3 regions of the Lelliottia sp. genome follow, and region 2 is predicted to be linked to each of the others. Evidence: riboswitches for the same ligand, from Rfam matches in the RefSeq annotation. Region 2 holds a riboswitch; each other region holds the start of a gene.
The links. A riboswitch is a leader RNA that binds a small molecule or an ion and turns the genes downstream of it on or off. The one in region 2 is predicted to bind thiamine pyrophosphate.
Positions count from the first base shown of each region.

Region 1 (6,594 bases), on a different contig from region 2:
AGCCTGCCGGGAAAGCGGCGTCGATACAGGGCGCGAGCCAGAAAAATCGCCGGTACAACGGAGAGCAGGGCAGAGAGAAACGCCTGCCAGAAAGAGAAACGCACGACATGCCAGAGATAGCTGTCATGCCAAAGCGCGACGAGATCGCTCTCAGGTGCGTTAAACCACAGCGCCAGAAATGCGCCCAGGCTGACGACCACCATCAAAATGGCGGCAATCAGCCCAGGAATCAGCCAGCCGGGGATCAGCGGCTGACGGCGCGTTGCCATTCACTGATCCATGCGGCGCGCTGGCTGGAAATCTGTTGCGGGGTAAATTCCAGCGTGGTTTGTGGTTTGGTCAGCTGATCAAAACCTGCAGGCAGCGTCACGTTGGTTACCGGATACATCCAGTTGCCGGTTGGGATCGCATTCTGGAATGCCGGTGAGACCATAAATTTCAGGAACTTTTCAGCCAGTTCAGGCTGTTTGCTGGCTGCCGTACGTGCGGCCATTTCCACCTGCAAATAGTGCCCCTCAGAGAAATTCGCCGCCGCGTAATGGTCTTTTTTCTCTTCGATGATGTGATACGCCGGAGAGGTGGTGTAGCTCAGAACCAGATCGCTTTCGCCCTTAAGGAACAGGCCGTAGGCTTCACTCCAGCCTTTGGTGACGGTAACGGTTTTCGCCGCCAGCTTCTGCCATGCTTCTGGCGCTTTGTCACCGTAGACTTTTTGCATCCACAACAGCAGGCCCAGACCCGGCGTGCTGGTGCGCGGATCCTGATAAATCACGCGCCATTTCTGGTCGCTCTCAACCAGCTCTTTCAGGCTCTTTGGCGGATTTTTCAGCTTATTTTTGTCATACACAAACGCGAAGTAGCCGTAATCGAACGGCACGAACGTGTCATTTTTCCAGCCGCCGGGAACGTTAACCGCATCGTTCGCCACACTGCTTTTGGCGAACAGTTTGGTTTGTGAGGCCGCGTCCAGCAGATTGTTATCGAGACCCAGCACCACGTCGGCTTTGCTGTTTTTACCTTCCATGCGCAGACGGTTCAGCAGCGAGACGCCATCTTCCAGCGCCACGAATTTCAGCTCGCAGTTACAGTCGGCCTCAAAGGCTTTTTTGACGACCGGTCCAGGGCCCCAGTCAGCGGCGAAGGAGTCGTAGGTGTAGACCGTTAAGACGGGTTTGGCAAAAACAGGCAGCGCAAACAGCGCCAGCAGGGGGAGAACTTTTTTTAACACTTTGCACCTCAAAGTTGAGTGGCAAAGGATTTTGAGCGACAGCCTCAAATCCCTTCGCCGGCGTTATCCGGATCAGGTTCGACGGGTATTATCTCAGCGCACATCGTCGATGCAGCACCCCGTTGAGAACAGCAGTAGTGTAATGATTTGGTGAATATTACGAAAGTGTTATGGTTCCGGCGGTGCAAACCAGGCCGATTTAAAGTCAAACCAGCCTAAGGTATTCATTCTCAAACCGCGCATACTGCGCTGCCCCTGGATCATCAGCCAGTGGTGGATAAGCGGAACCATCGCCTGCTGCGACAGCAACTGCTGACACCAGACGGCGAGATTCATCTCTCCGGCGCGCCATTGTGCTGCGTCCTGCTGCCAGTCGCGAGCAATACAGTGCTGAATAAGCGGGATTTCAAACAGATGCGAGAACAGGGAGAAGTCGAGCGGCAGGGTGAAATTGGCGCTGTTGAGCCAGATATCGCTCACCGCTTCGCCGCGGTGCCACTCATCGTATTCCACTTCCTGAATCTCGAGCTTCACGCCCTCTGCGGCCAGCAGTTTGCTCATGATTCGGGCAATAAAACGGTGTTCAACGTGCTCGCGATAATAGGTCAGGGTGATGGATTCCAGCCCGGCGGGTTTCTCGCCGCGCCCTGGACGGGCATGGTGCCAGCGAGGAAGGAGCCCATACGCCGGGAACCAGTAAGTCTGGTGCTGCTCTTCCGCCTGATAAATCAGATTGGCAGGGGCGAGAATTTGGCTCACCCACTGGCGCACCTCACGGCTGGCTCCGCGATGCGTTCGGGCATCAAACAGCAGGTAATAACAGCCCTCTTCAAGGCGGCTCTCAACCGCTTTCTCGCCTTCGGTGGGGCCTTCCAGCGTCAGGCCAGGGCTGAACTCTTCGCTGATGTCGGGCAGCACCCAGACATTCACTTCGTCAATCAGTGCGCGATAACCAAAGTAATCATCAAAAGCGCGGATCTTGAGCTGATTATTGTTGTTACGCGTCACCGCGTAAGGACCGGTGCCAACAGGCTGGCTGGCAAACTGGGGCATCGATTGCCACTCGTGAGGCAAAATCATCGACGGCACATAGCCCATCAACCACGGCAGCCACTGATCGGGTTGCGAAAGTTCGATATCCAGCGTCCAGGCTGTCGGTGAATGGATGCGTGAGATATGCGAATAGAGCGGCAGCTCGCGGGCGCGTTGCAGCGACGCGATAACATCGCCCATTTCCAGCTCACGGCCATGATGAAAATGAATGCCTGGACGTAAAAAAAAGCGCCAGTGCAGGGGCGAAAGCTGTTGCCAGTGGTGGGCGATATCGGCTTCCAGTTCCCCGTTTTCCTCATTTATGCGCGTCAGACCACTAAAGATCTGTCGTGCCATGTGCGTTTCGGATCGACGTAATGCGCTGCCGGGTAACAGATTTTTCATCGGGCGATAGTAGAGAACGCGCAGAATATGGCGTCCCTGGCGGAAGCTACGGCCTAAATGTGAGACCAGCATTTGACGCACTGCAGCCTTATCGCCGACCAGTTGCACCAGTTGATCGATACGATCCTGCTCCAGCAGATCCTCGGCGCGCTGTTGTTGCAGGGCCAGTCCCGTATAGAGGAACGTCAGGCGCGAACGTTTACCGCGCCCGGCTTCGGCCTCCCAGTTGAGCCAGCCCTGCTGCTGCATGGTGTTGAGCAGCGTGCGCATATGACGGCGTGAGCAGTTCAGGAGTTCAGCCAGCTCGTTGAGCGTGGTCTCCCGCTCCTGACCTTCGCAGCACTGCCAGAGGCGGATGAATTGTTGTTGCAGACGACCTGACGCCATAAAAGGGGAACTCCTGCCAAAAAATCATCAATTTATTAATCCCTATATTAAGCCAATAATCATTTCCGATGAAGCAAGGGAGTGAATGATGAAGAGGTCAACCGCACGTCAGTTTTATCAGCAGTACTTTTTAGCGACAAAAGGAGTGTCCTGGCTGGCCCGCCAGTGCGCCGAGCAGCGGCTGAAAATGCTGGAAGAATTGATGCAGTGGGAGGTTACGCAAACGACTTCTGAACGCTGACTTGCCTCGATCATGTGTGACTGAGTATTGGTGCTTATCACCCGCCAGCAAAATGTTTTTGCTGGCTTTTTTCGTTTACTATTCCACCTGTTTATTCTTCGCTTTAACAAGGATCTGCGCATGCTCTGGTTGATGACGATGGGCCGCCGCCTCAATGGGGTGTACGCCGCTTTTATGCTGGTGGCGTTTATGATGGGCGTGGCGGGAGCGCTTCAGGCGCCGACGCTGAGCCTGTTCCTGAGCCGCGAAGTCGGCGCACAGCCGTTCTGGGTCGGGCTGTTTTATACCGTCAACGCCATCGCCGGGATTCTGGTGAGCCTGTGGCTGGCGAAACGCTCGGACAGCCAAGGCGATCGCCGCAAGCTGATTCTGTTTTGCTGCGCGATGGCGGTCGGCAACGCGCTGTTGTTCGCGTTCAACCGCCATTATCTGACGCTTATCACCTGCGGCGTGCTGTTGGCATCGCTGGCCAATACGGCCATGCCGCAGCTCTTTGCTCTGGCGCGCGAGTATGCCGATAACTCGGCGCGTGAAGTGGTGATGTTCAGCTCGGTAATGCGTGCGCAGCTTTCCCTGGCGTGGGTCATCGGCCCGCCGCTGGCGTTTATGCTCGCTCTGAATTACGGTTTTACCATGATGTTCTCTATCGCGGCGGGGATTTTTGCCATCAGTCTGGTGCTGATTGCGTGCGTGCTGCCGTCGGTTGCCCGGATAGAGCAGGCGACGGATAAGCCCGTGACGCAGATTAGCGGCTGGCAGAATAAAAACGTGCGCATGCTGTTTATCGCCTCGACGCTGATGTGGACTTGCAACACCATGTACATCATCGACATGCCGCTGTGGATCAGTAGCGATCTGGGTTTGCCGGACAAACTGGCGGGGATCCTGATGGGTACGGCGGCCGGGCTGGAAATTCCGGCGATGATCCTGGCGGGTTATTACGTCAAACGCTTTGGTAAACGCCGGATGATGGTGGTGGCGGTTGCGGCAGGGGTACTGTTTTATCTCGGTTTAATTCTGTTTCACAGCCGCGAGGCGCTGCTGGCCCTCCAGCTGTTTAACGCTATTTTCATCGGGATTGTCGCCGGGATCGGCATGCTGTGGTTCCAGGACCTGATGCCCGGAAGAGCCGGGTCAGCGACGACGCTTTTCACCAACAGTATTTCAACCGGCGTGATCCTGGCGGGCGTGATTCAGGGCGCGCTGGTGCAAAGCTACGGGCATTTTGCGGTGTACTGGGTGATTGCGGCGATTTCTCTGCTAACGCTGGCGCTAACCTGTCGCGTGAAGGATGTGTGAAATGAGAAGGGGAAGTTTAAAGCCTGGTTTTGCACGCTAATCAATGGCCCGCTCGTCGCGGGCCATTCGCTTTAGTTCATAAATGCAGGCTGCTTGTTCTCGTAGGCTGCAATAGAATCTTCATGCTGTAACGTCAGTCCGATGCTGTCCAGACCGTTGATCATGCAATGGCGACGAAATGCATCAATGCTAAAGGCATAAGTTTTATCGCCCGCTTTGACGACTTCCGCTTCCAGATCCACTTCAAACGTGATGCCTGGATTGGCTTTTACCAACGCGAACATTTCGTCGACCTGCTCGTCACTCAGCGTCACGGGTAACAGCTGGTTGTTGAAGCTGTTGCCGTAAAAGATATCGGCGAAACTCGGCGCGATGACGACCTTAAAGCCGTAATCTGTCAGCGCCCACGGAGCGTGCTCACGAGATGAACCGCAGCCGAAGTTTTCACGCGTTAACAGAATCGAAGCGCCTTTAAATTCCGGGAAGTTCAGCACGAATTCTGGATTCGGCTGTTGACCTTGATCGTCAAGGAAACGCCAGTCGTTAAACAGGTGCGCACCAAAGCCGGTGCGGGTGACTTTCTGCAAAAACTGTTTTGGAATAATGGCGTCAGTATCCACGTTTGCCGCGTCCAGAGGGACAACCAGGCCTGTATGCTGGGTAAATTTCTCTGCCATGATTGTCTCCTTATTTTAAAACACGAATATCGGCGAAATGACCGGTGACAGCCGCTGCCGCTGCCATTGCCGGGCTGACCAGATGCGTGCGTCCGCCACGGCCCTGACGGCCTTCGAAGTTACGGTTGCTGGTCGAGGCGCAACGTTCACCCGGATTCAGGCGGTCGTTGTTCATTGCCAGACACATGGAACAGCCCGGCAGGCGCCACTCAAAACCGGCTTCAATAAAGATCTTATCCAAACCTTCTGCTTCCGCCTGCGCTTTCACCGGGCCAGATCCTGGAACAACTAACGCCTGCACGCCAGGTGCCACTTTGCGGCCTTTGGCAATCTCGGCAGCAGCGCGTAAATCTTCGATACGGGAGTTGGTGCACGAGCCGATAAAGACTTTATCGATCGCCACTTCCGTCAGCGGAATACCTGGTTTCAGGCCCATATAGGCCAGTGCTTTTTCGGCGCTGGCGCGCTCAACCGGATCGGCAAACGAGGCCGGATCGGGAACATTATCGTTCACGGAAATCACCTGACCTGGGTTGGTTCCCCAGGTGACCTGCGGGGCGATCTCTTCGGCCTGCAGCGTGACAACGGTATCAAAGATGGCGCCTTCGTCCGTTTGCAGGGTTTTCCAGTACTCTACTGCATCATTAAAATCATTGTCTTTCGGCGCGTGCAGACGCCCTTTCACATAGTTAAATGTGATGTCATCTGGCGCAACCAGGCCCGCTTTCGCGCCCATTTCGATCGCCATGTTGCACAGGGTCATGCGGCCTTCCATGCTCAGCGCGCGGATCGCATCGCCGCAGAACTCGACGACATGGCCCGTTCCGCCTGCGCTACCGGTTTTACCGATGATCGCCAGAACGATATCTTTGGCGGTAATGCCCGGTGCGGCATGGCCTTTGACTTCGATTTTCATGGTCTTCGCGCGTCCCTGTTTCAGGGTTTGCGTCGCCAGAACGTGCTCAACTTCAGAGGTACCAATACCAAACGCCAGCGCACCAAACGCGCCGTGCGTGGCGGTATGGGAGTCGCCGCAGACGATAGTCATACCCGGCAATGTGATGCCTTGTTCTGGGCCCATTACGTGGACGATGCCCTGAAACGGGTGGTTCAGGTCGTACAGTTCAACGCCGAACGCGTTGCAGTTTTTGATCAGTTCCTGCATCTGGATGCGAGCCATTTCACCAGACGCATTAATATCTTTGGTCTGGGTGGAAACGTTGTGATCCATGGTCGCGAAGGTTTTGCCTGGCTGGCGAACCTGGCGGTTGTGCGCCCGCAGGCCGTCAAATGCCTGCGGAGAGGTGACTTCGTGCACCAGATGG
Region 1 covers NZ_JAZQNX010000010.1:147,843-154,436, forward strand. The annotation lists gene thiP (thiamine/thiamine pyrophosphate ABC transporter permease ThiP) at 1-269, opposite strand, end outside; gene thiB (thiamine ABC transporter substrate binding subunit) at 245-1,228, opposite strand; TPP riboswitch at 1,260-1,360, opposite strand; gene sgrR (HTH-type transcriptional regulator SgrR) at 1,397-3,052, opposite strand; gene sgrT (glucose uptake inhibitor SgrT) at 3,141-3,293, shown strand; gene ACKI5T_RS08515 (sugar efflux transporter) at 3,414-4,592, shown strand; gene leuD (3-isopropylmalate dehydratase small subunit) at 4,664-5,269, opposite strand; gene leuC (3-isopropylmalate dehydratase large subunit) at 5,280-6,594, opposite strand, start outside.
Region 1: linked by a shared signal. The riboswitch ahead of thiB (thiamine ABC transporter substrate binding subunit) and the one ahead of thiC (phosphomethylpyrimidine synthase ThiC) in region 2 are both predicted to bind thiamine pyrophosphate.

Region 2 (6,594 bases):
CGGCCTGCCTGGCGCATCATCCACACCGGGGTGACATCAACGGGTTGGCGCAGCAGCGCACGCAGATAACGATCGTTCTTCAGTTCGGTCATTTTGCAGGTTCCTTAAGCATCTTGCCGCTAGTGTATCACGTCATTCAGACTTCATAGTCGGCCCGACACATTGCCACGGTATCTTCAATCAGCCGACGCGCCACGGTGCCCGGTGGCGGTAACAGTGGTAAATCGTCATAGCGATACCAGTTTGCTTCCAGCAGCTCTTTCGGGTCGATAACGATGTCGCCGCTGTCATAGTCAGCCATAAAGGCCGTCATCAGTGACATTGGGAAAGGCCATGGCTGAGAGGTAACGTAACGCAGATTTTTGACTTTGATCCCGCTCTCTTCCATCACTTCACGCGCGACGGTTTGCTCCAGCGTTTCACCGACCTCGACAAATCCAGCCAATACCGTGTGAATACCGTTACGGTGGCGGACGTGCTGCGCCAGTAAAATCGAATCATCGCGACGAATAGCAACGATGATGCAGGGTGCAATTTGCGGGTAATAGCGCTCACGGCAGTGGCTGCACAGCAGCGCCCACTCGGTTTTGCTCGGATGCATGGCGTGACCGCAGTAGCCGCAGAACTTATGCGAGCGATAGAATTCGGCTAACTGCACACCGCGCCCGGCCAGCTGAAACAGGCCCGCATCAAGATCCATCACCTGACGCACCGATCCCATATCCTGACGGCGATTCTGCTGGATCAACCACACTGCATCGCCCTGCCATTCACCGATCTTTAATGCGGGTTGCCCCACAAGATCGAATTTCTCGGCATCGCCATGAGGTAACTCCCCTGCGGGCAACCATAATTTTTGTTCATGGCTGACGATCCACCAGCCACAATCTAATTTTTCAATTATACGATCCATATCTATTGCACTACCTTCGCTTCACAGGCATGTTGATAACAATATTCTTACAAATTTAGGCGGGCAGCTTTTAACCTTAACCTTGCGGAGTCAAACATGCTAAACCAGCTAGAAAGCCTGACAGAGCGCGTTGGAGGAAGTAATAAACTGGTCGATCGCTGGCTGCACGTGCGCAAACAATTGCTTGTTGCCTACTATAATCTGGTTGGCATTAAGCCTGGCAAAGAATCCTATATGCGCCTGAACGAAAAAGCGCTGGATAATTTCTGTCAGAGTCTGGTGGATTACCTTTCCGACGGCCATTTCAATATTTATGAACGTATTATCCGTGAAATGGAAGGGACGAATCCGTATTTAGCGGCGACAAAACTCTACCCGCAGCTGGAAGCAAACACCCAGCAGATTATGGATTATTACGACTCCACGCTCGAAAATGCGATCGACCAGGATAACTATCTGGAGTTTCAGCAGGCGCTGTCCGATCTCGGCGAAGCCCTGGAAGGACGCTTTACGCTGGAAGACAAGCTGATTGCCCTCGCGCTGGACAACAATTTAAAGGCCAGCAACGAAGATAACGTCGCGCGGCCAGCTTGAGTTATTCATCATTAACGCGTAGTTTACAAATATTCGCCCCTCTCACGAGGGGGTATTACACGAAATCATTCATGCTGCATCGCGGCGGAAACTGAGTGAATCCCCGGGAGCTTGCACCAGTAAGTGACCGGGGTGAATGAAGGCAGCCAATAACGAGGCAGCTTGAAGGATGGAGTGTAAATTTCTTGTCGGAGTGCCCAGAGCGTAAGCCGGGCTGAGACCGTTAATTCGGGATCCGCGGAACCTGATCAGGCTAATACCTGCGAAGGGAACAAGAGTCAATCTGCTGTTGTATCGCCTCTGGGCGATCACCTCTTGCTTCATCCGTCGTCTGACAAGCCACTTCCTTTACTATTTTGGAATGAGCTATGTCTGCAAAATTGACCCGCCGCGAACAGCGCGCACAAGCACAACACTTCATCGACACCCTGGAAGGCACCGCTTTCCCGAACTCGAAGCGTATCTACATTTCCGGCTCGCAGGCCGATATTCGCGTGCCGATGCGCGAAATCCAGCTTAGCCCTACGCTTCTCGGCGGCAGCAAAGAAAATCCGCAGTTTGAGGATAACGAAGCGGTGCCGGTATATGACACCTCCGGCCCCTATGGTGATACCGACGTTACCATCAACGTTCAGCAAGGGCTGGCAAAACTGCGGCAGACGTGGATTGACGCGCGTAATGACAGCGAAGCGCTCACCGTTCGCAGCTCCGCCTACACCAAAGAACGCCTCGCAGATGATGGTCTTGATGAACTGCGCTTTACCGGTCTGCTGACGCCAAAGCGGGCGAAATCAGGCAAATGTGTGACGCAGCTGCATTATGCTCGCCAGGGTATTGTGACCCCGGAAATGGAATTTATCGCCATTCGCGAAAATATGGGCCGTGAACGGATTCGCAGCGAAGTGCTGCGCCACCAGCATCCGGGCGAAGGTTTTGGCGCTCGTCTACCGGAGAACATCACACCGGAGTTTGTGCGTGACGAAGTGGCTGCCGGGCGCGCGATTATCCCTGCCAACATCAATCATCCGGAATCCGAGCCGATGATTATTGGCCGTAATTTCCTGGTAAAGGTCAACGCCAATATCGGCAACTCTGCCGTTACGTCATCCATCGAAGAAGAGGTCGAAAAGCTGGTCTGGTCTACACGCTGGGGGGCGGACACGGTCATGGACCTTTCGACCGGGCGTTACATCCACGAAACCCGCGAGTGGATTTTGCGAAACAGCCCCGTTCCTATCGGAACCGTGCCGATCTATCAGGCGCTCGAGAAGGTCAACGGGATCGCGGAGGATCTGACCTGGGAAGCGTTCCGCGACACGTTACTTGAGCAGGCGGAACAAGGTGTCGATTACTTCACCATTCACGCGGGCGTGCTGCTGCGCTACGTGCCGATGACCGCTAAACGCCTTACCGGAATTGTCTCGCGTGGCGGCTCCATTATGGCGAAGTGGTGCCTATCCCATCATCAGGAAAATTTCCTCTACGAACACTTCCGCGAGATCTGCGAAATTTGCGCTGCCTATGACGTTTCTCTGTCGCTGGGCGACGGCCTGCGTCCTGGCTCCATCCGCGATGCCAACGATGAAGCGCAGTTTGCCGAGCTGCACACGCTCGGCGAACTGACCAAAATCGCCTGGGAGTATGACGTACAGGTGATGATCGAAGGCCCGGGCCATGTGCCTATGCAGATGATCCGCCGCAACATGACCGAAGAACTGGAGCACTGCCACGAGGCGCCGTTCTACACCCTCGGGCCATTGACCACCGATATTGCGCCAGGCTACGACCACTTCACCTCCGGGATTGGTGCGGCGATGATCGGCTGGTTCGGCTGCGCGATGCTCTGTTACGTCACGCCAAAAGAGCACTTAGGCCTGCCAAACAAAGAGGATGTGAAGCAGGGACTGATCACCTACAAGATTGCCGCTCACGCCGCCGACCTGGCGAAAGGCCATCCGGGCGCGCAAATCCGCGATAACGCCATGTCTAAAGCGCGTTTCGAATTTCGCTGGGAAGATCAGTTTAACCTGGCGCTCGACCCCTTCACCGCCCGCGCCTATCACGATGAAACCCTGCCGCAGGAGTCCGGCAAAGTGGCCCACTTCTGCTCCATGTGTGGGCCAAAATTCTGCTCGATGAAAATCAGTCAGGAAGTGCGCGATTACGCCGCGAAACAGGCTATCGAAGTGGGTATGGCCGATATGTCAGAAAACTTCCGCGCGAAAGGTGGCGAAATCTACCTTAAAAAGGAGAAGGCATAATGTATCAACCCGATTTTCCGCCCGTCCCCTTTCGCTTAGGTCTATACCCCGTCGTAAACAGCGTGGCGTGGGTTGAGCGGCTGCTTCAGGCTGGTGTGAAAACGCTCCAGCTACGCATCAAAGACAAACGCGATGAAGACGTTGAGCCCGACGTGGTAAATGCCATTGCGCTGGGACGCCGTTATGGCGCTCGCGTATTTATCAACGATTACTGGCAACTGGCGATTAAGCACCAGGCTTACGGCGTACATCTGGGTCAGGAAGACCTGGAGACAACCGATCTGAACGCTATCCGTGACGCTGGCCTGCGTCTGGGTGTATCGACACACGACGATATGGAGATCGACGTGGCGCTGGCGGTGCGCCCATCCTATATCGCGCTCGGGCATGTTTTTCCAACACAAACCAAGCAGATGCCTTCTGCTCCGCAGGGTCTTGAGCAACTGACGCGCCACATTGAACGTCTGGCTAATTATCCGACCGTCGCCATCGGCGGCATCAGCCTTGAACGTGTCCCTGCGGTACTGAAAACCGGCGTCGGGAGTGTAGCGGTGGTCAGCGCGATTACGCAGGCCGCCGACTGGCAGGCAGCCACAGCACAGTTATTGCAACTGGCAGGAGCGGGCGATGAATGACAGCGACTTTATGCGTTATAGCCGTCAGATCATGCTGGAAGATATCGCCATCGACGGACAACAAAAATTGCTCGCCAGCCGGGTGTTGATTATCGGCCTTGGCGGGCTAGGCGCACCGGCGGCGCAATATCTGACGGGGGCGGGTATTGGAACACTGGTCTTAGCCGACGATGACGATGTCCATTTGAGCAATTTACAACGGCAAACCCTGTTCACGATGGGCGATCTCGGCCAGCCAAAAGCACAGGTGACAAAGCAGCGGCTCGCCCAACTGAATCCGGATATTCAGCTTATCGCCTTACAGGAAAAGCTCGAAGGCGAAGTTCTTCGCCACGAAGTTGATCGTGCCGACGTAGTGCTGGATTGCACCGACAATATGACCGCACGTCAGGCGATCAACGCCGCTTGCCTTGCCCTCAATACGCCGCTGATTACCGCCAGCGCAGTCGGTTTTGGCGGGCAGCTCATGGTGCTGACGCCCCCGTGGACGCAAGGCTGTTATCGCTGCCTGTGGTCAGATGATGACGAGCCGCAGCGTAACTGCCGCACGGCAGGTATTCTCGGCCCGGTGGTCGGCGTGATGGGGACCCTGCAGGCGCTTGAGGCCATCAAGCTGCTGAGCGGTATGGAAACCCCACACAATACGCTGCGCCTTTTTGATGCCCGCGTCGGCGGCTGGCGTCAGTTGGCGTTGCAACGCGCCAGCGGATGTCGTGTCTGCGGGGGGCATCATGCGAATTCTGTTTAACGACGAACCGATGCAGTGTGTAGACGGGTTAACCGTCGCCACACTGCTTGACCAGTTGCAGCAGCTAAAACCTGGCGTGGCGCTGGCTCTCAATCAACAGATCCTGCCGCGTGAGCAGTGGGGACTTCAGCAGGTGCGCGACGGCGATCAGATCCTGCTTTTTCAGGTCATTGCGGGAGGCTGACATGTTATGTATTGCTGATAAAACCTTTGATTCTCATCTCTTTACCGGTACAGGAAAATTCGCCTCTCCACAGTTGATGGTGAGCGCCATCCGCGAGAGCGGCAGCCAACTGGTGACGCTGGCAATGAAGCGCGTGGATCTGCGCAATCATAACGATGCCATCCTTGCGCCACTGCTGGACGCCGGTGTGACGTTGCTACCCAATACGTCTGGTGCAAAGACCGCTGAAGAGGCGATTTTTGCCGCACACCTGGCGCGCGAGGCGCTGGGCACGAGCTGGTTGAAGCTGGAAATCCACCCGGATGCGCGCTGGTTGATGCCCGATCCTATCGAGACGCTGAAAGCCGCTGAGTTGCTGGTCAAACAGGGATTCACCGTTTTGCCTTACTGCGGTGCGGACCCCGTTCTGTGTAAACGCCTCGAAGAAGTGGGCTGCGCGGCGGTCATGCCGCTCGGCGCGCCTATCGGTTCAAACCAGGGGCTGGAAACCCGAGCGATGCTGGAAATCATTATCGAACAAGCCACCATTCCTGTGGTGGTCGATGCCGGTATCGGCGTGCCAAGCCACGCGGCACAAGCCCTGGAGATGGGAGCAGACGCGGTATTGGTTAATACAGCGATTGCCGTGGCGGACGATCCAGTGATGATGGCGCGCGCCTTCCGTCTGGCGGTGGAAGCGGGCGCATTGGCGCGGCAATCTGGCCCAGGGTCTCGCCGCACTCAGGCGCAGGCCAGCAGCCCGCTAACCGGGTTTCTGGAGGCGTATTCATGAGCACCTTTGTGGAACGTTGGCGGCAACTCAACTGGGATGATCTTCGCCTGCGCATCAACAGCAAAACCCCTGCAGATGTTGAACGTGCGCTGCATGCGCGTCATCCCACCCGCGAAGACATGATGGCTCTGCTCTCCCCCGCCGCCGGTGCATATCTGGAACCGATGGCGCAGCGTGCCCAAAAGCTGACCCGCCAGCGCTTTGGCAATACGGTCAGTTTTTACGTGCCGCTCTATCTTTCCAATCTTTGCGCCAACGACTGTACCTATTGCGGTTTTTCGATGAGCAACCGTATCAAGCGTAAAACTCTTGATGACGTCGAGATCGCCCGTGAGTGCGCGGCGATCCGCGAAATGGGTTTTGAGCATCTTTTATTGGTGACAGGAGAACATCAGGGAAAAGTGGGGATGGACTATTTTCGGCGTCATTTCCCAGCTATTCGCCGCCAGTTCGCCTCATTGCAGATGGAAGTCCAACCGCTGTCTGA
Region 2 covers NZ_JAZQNX010000009.1:6,783-13,376, forward strand. The annotation lists gene hemE (uroporphyrinogen decarboxylase) at 1-92, opposite strand, end outside; gene nudC (NAD(+) diphosphatase) at 137-913, opposite strand; gene rsd (sigma D regulator) at 1,010-1,507, shown strand; TPP riboswitch at 1,687-1,795, shown strand; gene thiC (phosphomethylpyrimidine synthase ThiC) at 1,876-3,768, shown strand; gene thiE (thiamine phosphate synthase) at 3,768-4,403, shown strand; gene ACKI5T_RS07715 (HesA/MoeB/ThiF family protein) at 4,396-5,151, shown strand; gene thiS (sulfur carrier protein ThiS) at 5,135-5,335, shown strand; gene thiG (thiazole synthase) at 5,337-6,107, shown strand; gene thiH (2-iminoacetate synthase ThiH) at 6,104-6,594, shown strand, end outside.

Region 3 (6,594 bases), on a different contig from region 2:
GAACAATAAATGTGCCTTTCCTGCCCGTGGACCGGCCGGTTGATGTCTTTGTTGAGGCTATTCGTGGTTTGCGCACCAGTCTGCATTTCACCATGATGGAGGCCAAAAATCACGTCATTATGCTGACCGGTCCTACGCAGGATTGCGGTAAAACACTCGTGGCGACGTCACTTGCCGCCATCGTTGCGCAGGCCGGGAAAAAGGTCTTATTTATTGATGCAGATATGCGCAAAGGATATGTCCATCAGATTTTTTCACTCACCAACACTCGCGGTCTGGCTGACGTGTTAGCGGGCAAAGTGGAGTATCAGGACGCCATACAGCACTATGCCCGCGGTGGCATAGATGTGCTGACCTGCGGCCAGGTGCCGGGCAACCCTTCCGAACTGCTCATTGGGGATGGTTTACAGCAGTTATTGAAATGGGCGAACGATCATTATGAAATAATCATTGTCGATACCCCACCGATACTTGCGGTTACGGATGCGTCGCTCGTCGGACGAAGGGCCGGCACGACATTGCTGGTGGCGAGATTTGCTATGACCAGCGTAAAAGAGATGCAGGCATGTATTAAACGCCTTCAACTGGCAGGTGTAGCTATCGACGGCGCCATTCTGAATGATGTTGTTAAATCCGCGGCCATTTATTACACAACGGGTTATAGCCAGTATGAGTATAGCCAGTCGGCCGAAAAGTAAAAAATGAATGACGTGTTCTGAGCGCAGCGGGCGGGAAATTTTCAGCGTCGGCATGCGTGTAGACGGGACTTTCGATTGACTATTATTGTGCCCCTCTCCACGAGAAGAGGGGCACAAGCAAGATTATCTTGCCAGGATTTCTAGCGCAGTGCGTTCTACCAGTGAAAGCAGCACTTTGACATCATCCAGCGTTACCGTTGGATTCAGCAGAGTCAGTTTCAGGCAAGTCACACCGTTGTGCTCGGTCACCCCGACGTTTGCACGACCAGAATCCAGTAGCGCATCACCAATTTTCTGATTCAACAACGCAATCGCTGCATCATTCAGATCGTGCTCGGGACGGAAGCGGAACAGCACGCTGGCCAACTGCGGCTGCATGACCAGTTCCAGTGCGTTCTGGTTCTGCACATACACAGCCACTTCCTGTGCCAGCGTAACGCCATGATCGATAATCGCAGCATACTGCTCCTGACCCAACGCTTCCAGACTCATCCACAGTTTCAGCGCATCAAAGCGACGCGTGGTCTGTAATGATTTGGACACCAGATTCGGTACGCCTTGCTCTTCGTCGAACTCAGAGTTCAGGTATGCCGCCTGGTAACGCATCAGCTCGTAGTGACGCGCTTCCTTCAGCAAAAACGCACCGCAGCTGATGGTCTGAAAAAACTGCTTGTGGAAGTCCAGAGTGATGGAATCCACCAGCTCAATGCCGTCAAGATAGTCGCGATATTTCTCTGACATCAGCAGCGCGCCGCCCCATGCCGCATCGACATGCACCCAAATCTGCTGTTCTGCAGCCATCTCAGCAATTGCGCGCAGTGGATCAATCGCGCCCGCATCGGTAGTACCCGCTGTTGCCACGATTGCCAGAATCTGCTCGCCGTTGGCATTGCAGTGCGCAATTTTTGCGGCCAGATCGTTCAGATCCATACGTGAGCAATCGTCAGTTTTCACCTGGATGACAGACTGATAGCCCAGACCCAACAGGGCCATATTCTTCTGCACTGAGAAGTGTGCATTTTCAGAACATAACACGCGGATTTTACGCAGATCGCCAACCAAACCGTCCTGCTGGATCGAATGACCTTTGGCCGCAAAGAAGGCATCGCGTGCCAGCATCAGCCCCATCAGATTGCTCTGGGTACCGCCGCTGGTAAATACGCCTGCATCGCCGGACTGATAGCCAACACGGGTACGCAGCCAGTCGATCAGCTTCATTTCAATAATGGTCGCTGAAGGACTCTGGTCCCAGGAATCCATGCTCTGGTTAGTGGCGTTAATCAGCACTTCCGCCGCCTGGCTGACTACCAGACTTGGGCAATGCAGATGCGCTACGCACTGCGGATGGTGCACTGACAGACTGTCTTTCAGGAAATACTCAACAGCACGCGCGATAGCCGCTTCGTTGCCGAGACCTTTCTGCCCGAAATTCAGGGAAATATTGTCGCGCAGTTCGGCAACGCTTTTCCCCTGATACATTTCAGACTGCTGTAGCCACTGCATCACCGCCTGAGAGCTTTGCTCGATAGCCTGCTGATAGGCTTCGATGCTCTGTGCCGACGACGACAGAATTGGGTTTGAATCAGACATCGTATTCACTAACTCCGTTTACGCGGGGCGAACGCCCGCTGCAAGCAGGGCCTGCTCAAATTTATCCAGGAAGACTTTCAGCTCTTGCTCGCTGATAAGCAGAGACGGCAGCAGACGCAGTACGACGCCATCGCGGCCACCACGTTCCAGAATCAAACCTGCTTCGAAGCATTTTTTCTGGATAAGTGCGGACAACTCGCCATCGCCCGGGAAGCTGCCCATATGGTCAGGCGCTTCGTTTGGTTTCACGATCTCAATACCGATCATCAAGCCTAAACCACGTACGTGGCCGATGACCGGATAGCGTTTCTGCAATTCAGCCAGCTGGCCTTTCAGCCACTCACCCTGTGCAGCCACTTTGTCGGCAATATTCTGGTCTTTCAGGATTTTCAGCGTCGTCAGGCCAGTCGCCATCGCCAACTGGTTACCACGGAAAGTACCGGTATGATGACCTGGCGCCCAGGCATCAAACTGCTTTTTAATACCGAGAACGGCCAGTGGCAGACCGCCACCGACTGCTTTAGACATGACGATGATATCTGGCTCAATACCGGCGTGTTCAAAGGCAAAGAACTTACCAGTACGTGCAAAGCCCGCCTGAACTTCATCAAGGATCAGCAGAATGCCGTGTTCCTGAGTCACCTTACGGATGCGTTGCAGCCACTCAGCCGGAGCCGGATTCACGCCGCCTTCACCCTGAACAGCTTCCAGAATCACGGCCGCAGGTTTACGCACGCCGCTTTCAACGTCGTTGATCAGGTTGTCAAAATAGTAAGTCAGTGCTTTCACGCCCGCGTCACCGCCAATGCCCAGCGGGCAGCGGTACTGGTGTGGATAAGGCATGAACTGCACTTCTGGCATCATGTTATCGACCGCTTCTTTCGGTGACAGGTTACCTGTCACGGACAGCGCGCCGTGGGTCATGCCGTGATAGCCGCCGGAGAAACTAATAATGCTGCTGCGGCCGGTCACTTTTTTCGCCAGTTTCAGCGCGGCTTCAACGGCGTCAGCGCCAGACGGGCCGGTGAACTGCAGGCAATATTCTTTACCCTGGCCTGGCAGCAGGGAGAGCAGGTATTCAGAAAACTCGTCTTTCAACGGAGTCGTCAGATCCAGTGTATGTAACGGCAAGCCGCTAGTAATGACATTTTGGATGCTTTTCAGCACATCAGGATGGTTATGGCCAAGCGCGAGGGTGCCAGCGCCTGCAAGACAGTCAAGGTATTCTTTATTATCTGCATCGGTAATCCATACGCCGTCTGCTTTAGTAATTGCTAAAGGCAGCTTGCGAGGATAACTCCTGACGTTCGATTCAAACTCGGCCTGACGGGCCAGATAGGTTTCGTTGCTTTTATGGGCATCTACAGTGTCAATACGGACTTTATCCGTCATCATATCACTCCTACAACCGGGGCTGTTTATACGCCTCGATTGAATAAATAGTTAGTTAAGGATGGGTCAGGTAAAAAACGCGGCCAATATAGAGCCTTTTGGCGCGTGGCTCAATGGTTAATTTGTTTACTGTTTTGTTACAATGTAAAGGTGTTGGGGGAGGGGGTGTAACACAATGTTTTTGCTGTGGTTTTACTGTGCCAAAACACAGAAAAAAATCTCACCGATTTATATACTCAAAAGCCGCGTTGATGAAAGCGAAAAAGGCGGCTTTTCAGCAGCCCATGCGTTACTTCTGAACGACCTGAAGTCATCCATTGTCTCTGCCATGGGTTTTATTCCATGACGCGTCGGTAATTCCGTTTTCATCCAGGGTAATAGAAAGAACATATCCCGCGCCTTTAATTTCGTAGGCATTGGCATTGAAACGTTTTACTGTGGCTTTTTTCCCGTTAATGGTGGCAGTAAAGAAACCATTGCTGACCGTGGCCTTAATACCGTTTGCCGAGAATGACGCTTCACGTAGCGGATCGGCAACGTGTGCGGCCTGTGCATGTTATTCAACACCATGATGATAATGCTTATTATCGTATTGCTTTGCGTATTCATCTGAACGTTTGTACGCGTTCTGGAGCGCTGCCGCGCGGCTAACGTTTTGATTATCATGATCAACTTTAAAACACGTATCCAGGCTGACGCCGGTGTTTGTGCAATTGGCAATACGTTGCGATTCTGTCGTACAACCAGAAAGTGCTACGGCGCAGACTAAAACAGCTAACACCATCTTCTTCATTCATTGACCCTAATATTATTTATTTTTTTATCAAACGACACGGCGAAATAACCTGACTTTTTGCAGGTTATTTATATTGGCAGATCACGCTAAGTGAAATATTCATTTTTAAAATGACAAAATAATAAAATTTAAGTTATTCATTTATGCAATTGCCAGCCATGCTGATAACCGTGTTTTTATATATCACACCGATGAAAACACCTGTGGCGACAAGGGAGATTGATACGATTGCCGAAGCAATAATAAGCTTTAACATTTGCTACCACATTATCAGGATGTCATTCAGTTAGAGCGTCTCTTACAGAGAAACGAAGTAGTTACCTTGCACAACTATCCAGTAATCCGCCCCTTTTATATTTGATTTAGATCACGAAAAATACGAATGTATAAAATCTGGTATTTATCTGGCGTTTCACATAATTGATTGTTTTAATTGATTTTACTTTTTTAAATAGACTGGAAAGTAAAGCGCAATGTGTGTTTAATACTTAGGCTTAGATTATTTATCCCAAAAAATCAATGACATTAAATGTCTACACATATAAGGAATAACTCAATCTAAATAGGCCAATAATAATAAATGTTTACAGTATTTTCTTGACCGGAAAAGAGCGGTCCAGGAGACTTGCATTCGATAATTACTTCCTCTACGCTGCCCATATTACTGAAGTTTTAGGTAATTTGACTCGGGGTGCCCTTCTACGTGAAGGCTGAGAAATACCCGTACCACCTGATCTGGATAATGCCAGCGTAGGGAAGTCAGGTGACTGTTAAGGTTATCGCTTCTTCTCGCAAGGCAGGAGCGAAACATGCAGCCTGACCGACTTGATTTACACGCCTTACATCACTTCCGCACGCGTTCCCCGCTCACACACTGCATGACCAACGATGTGGTGCAAACCTTTACGGCCAACGTTTTGCTGGCACTTGGCGCATCTCCCGCGATGGTGATTGAAGCCGAAGAAACAGAGCAATTTGCAGCGATGGCTGATGCCTTACTGATCAATGTTGGCACGCTGACCGCGCCGCGCGCGCAGGCGATGCGTCGGGCAATCGAAGGTGCAATGGCCGCTGGAAAGCCCTGGACGTTGGATCCCGTGGCCGTGGGCGCGTTGTCGTATCGCACCCGTTTTTGCCATCAAATCCTCTCACTCAAACCTGCGGCGATACGCGGTAATGCCTCTGAAATTCTCGCGCTTGCCGGTATGAGCGCGGGGGGGCGAGGCGTTGATACCACCGATACCGCTTCCAGCGCGTTGCCTGCCGCCATTGCTCTTGCCCGACAAACTCACGCCGTTGTTGCTGTGACGGGCGAAGTGGATTACGTCACCGACGGGCAACGTACGCAGACCATCACTGGCGGCGATGTGATGATGACGCGCGTCGTGGGGACAGGCTGTGCGCTCTCGGCCGTTGTCGCGGCAAGCTGTTCATTGCCGGGCGACCGGCTGGACAATGTTGCCGCCGCATGCGGGTTTATGAAGCAAGCCGGTAGCGTTGCCGTCAAACAAAGCCGCGGGCCAGGGAGCTTTTCCAGCGCGTTTATTGACGCGCTCTGGAACCTGGAGGCGCAGGCATGAAACGTATTAACGCATTAACCATTGCTGGCACGGACCCGAGCGGCGGCGCGGGGATTCAGGCGGATCTGAAAACCTTCTCAGCCCTTGGAGCGTATGGCTGCTCAGTCATTACCGCACTGGTGGCGCAAAATACGCGCGGCGTGCAGTCGGTGTACCGTGTGGAACCGGATTTTGTCGGTGCCCAACTGGACTCAGTGTTCAGCGATGTCCGCATTGATACCACCAAAATCGGCATGCTTGCCGAGACTGATATTGTTGAAGCGGTTGCGGAGCGTCTCAGACACTATCGCGTAAAAAACGTTGTGCTTGATACGGTGATGCTGGCGAAAAGTGGCGACCCGCTGCTTTCTCCTGCGGCTGTCGAAACCTTGCGAAAACATCTTCTGCCGAACGTCGCGCTGATCACGCCAAATCTGCCGGAGGCGGCGGCGCTGCTGGATGCGCCTCATGCCCGCAATGAGCAAGAGATGAAAGAGCAGGGGCGTGCGCTTCAGGCGCTCGGCTGCGAGGCAGTGCTGATGAAAGGCGGTCATCTGGA
Region 3 covers NZ_JAZQNX010000024.1:192,231-198,824, forward strand. The annotation lists gene etk (tyrosine-protein kinase) at 1-698, shown strand, start outside; gene ACKI5T_RS13945 (pyridoxal phosphate-dependent decarboxylase family protein) at 822-2,288, opposite strand; gene ACKI5T_RS13950 (diaminobutyrate--2-oxoglutarate transaminase) at 2,307-3,683, opposite strand; gene ACKI5T_RS13955 (hypothetical protein) at 3,856-4,026, shown strand; partial or broken gene ACKI5T_RS13960 (hypothetical protein) at 3,991-4,236, opposite strand; gene ACKI5T_RS13965 (hypothetical protein) at 4,237-4,473, opposite strand; TPP riboswitch at 5,154-5,250, shown strand; gene thiM (hydroxyethylthiazole kinase) at 5,286-6,056, shown strand; gene thiD (bifunctional hydroxymethylpyrimidine kinase/phosphomethylpyrimidine kinase) at 6,053-6,594, shown strand, end outside.
Region 3: linked by a shared signal. The riboswitch ahead of thiM (hydroxyethylthiazole kinase) and the one ahead of thiC (phosphomethylpyrimidine synthase ThiC) in region 2 are both predicted to bind thiamine pyrophosphate.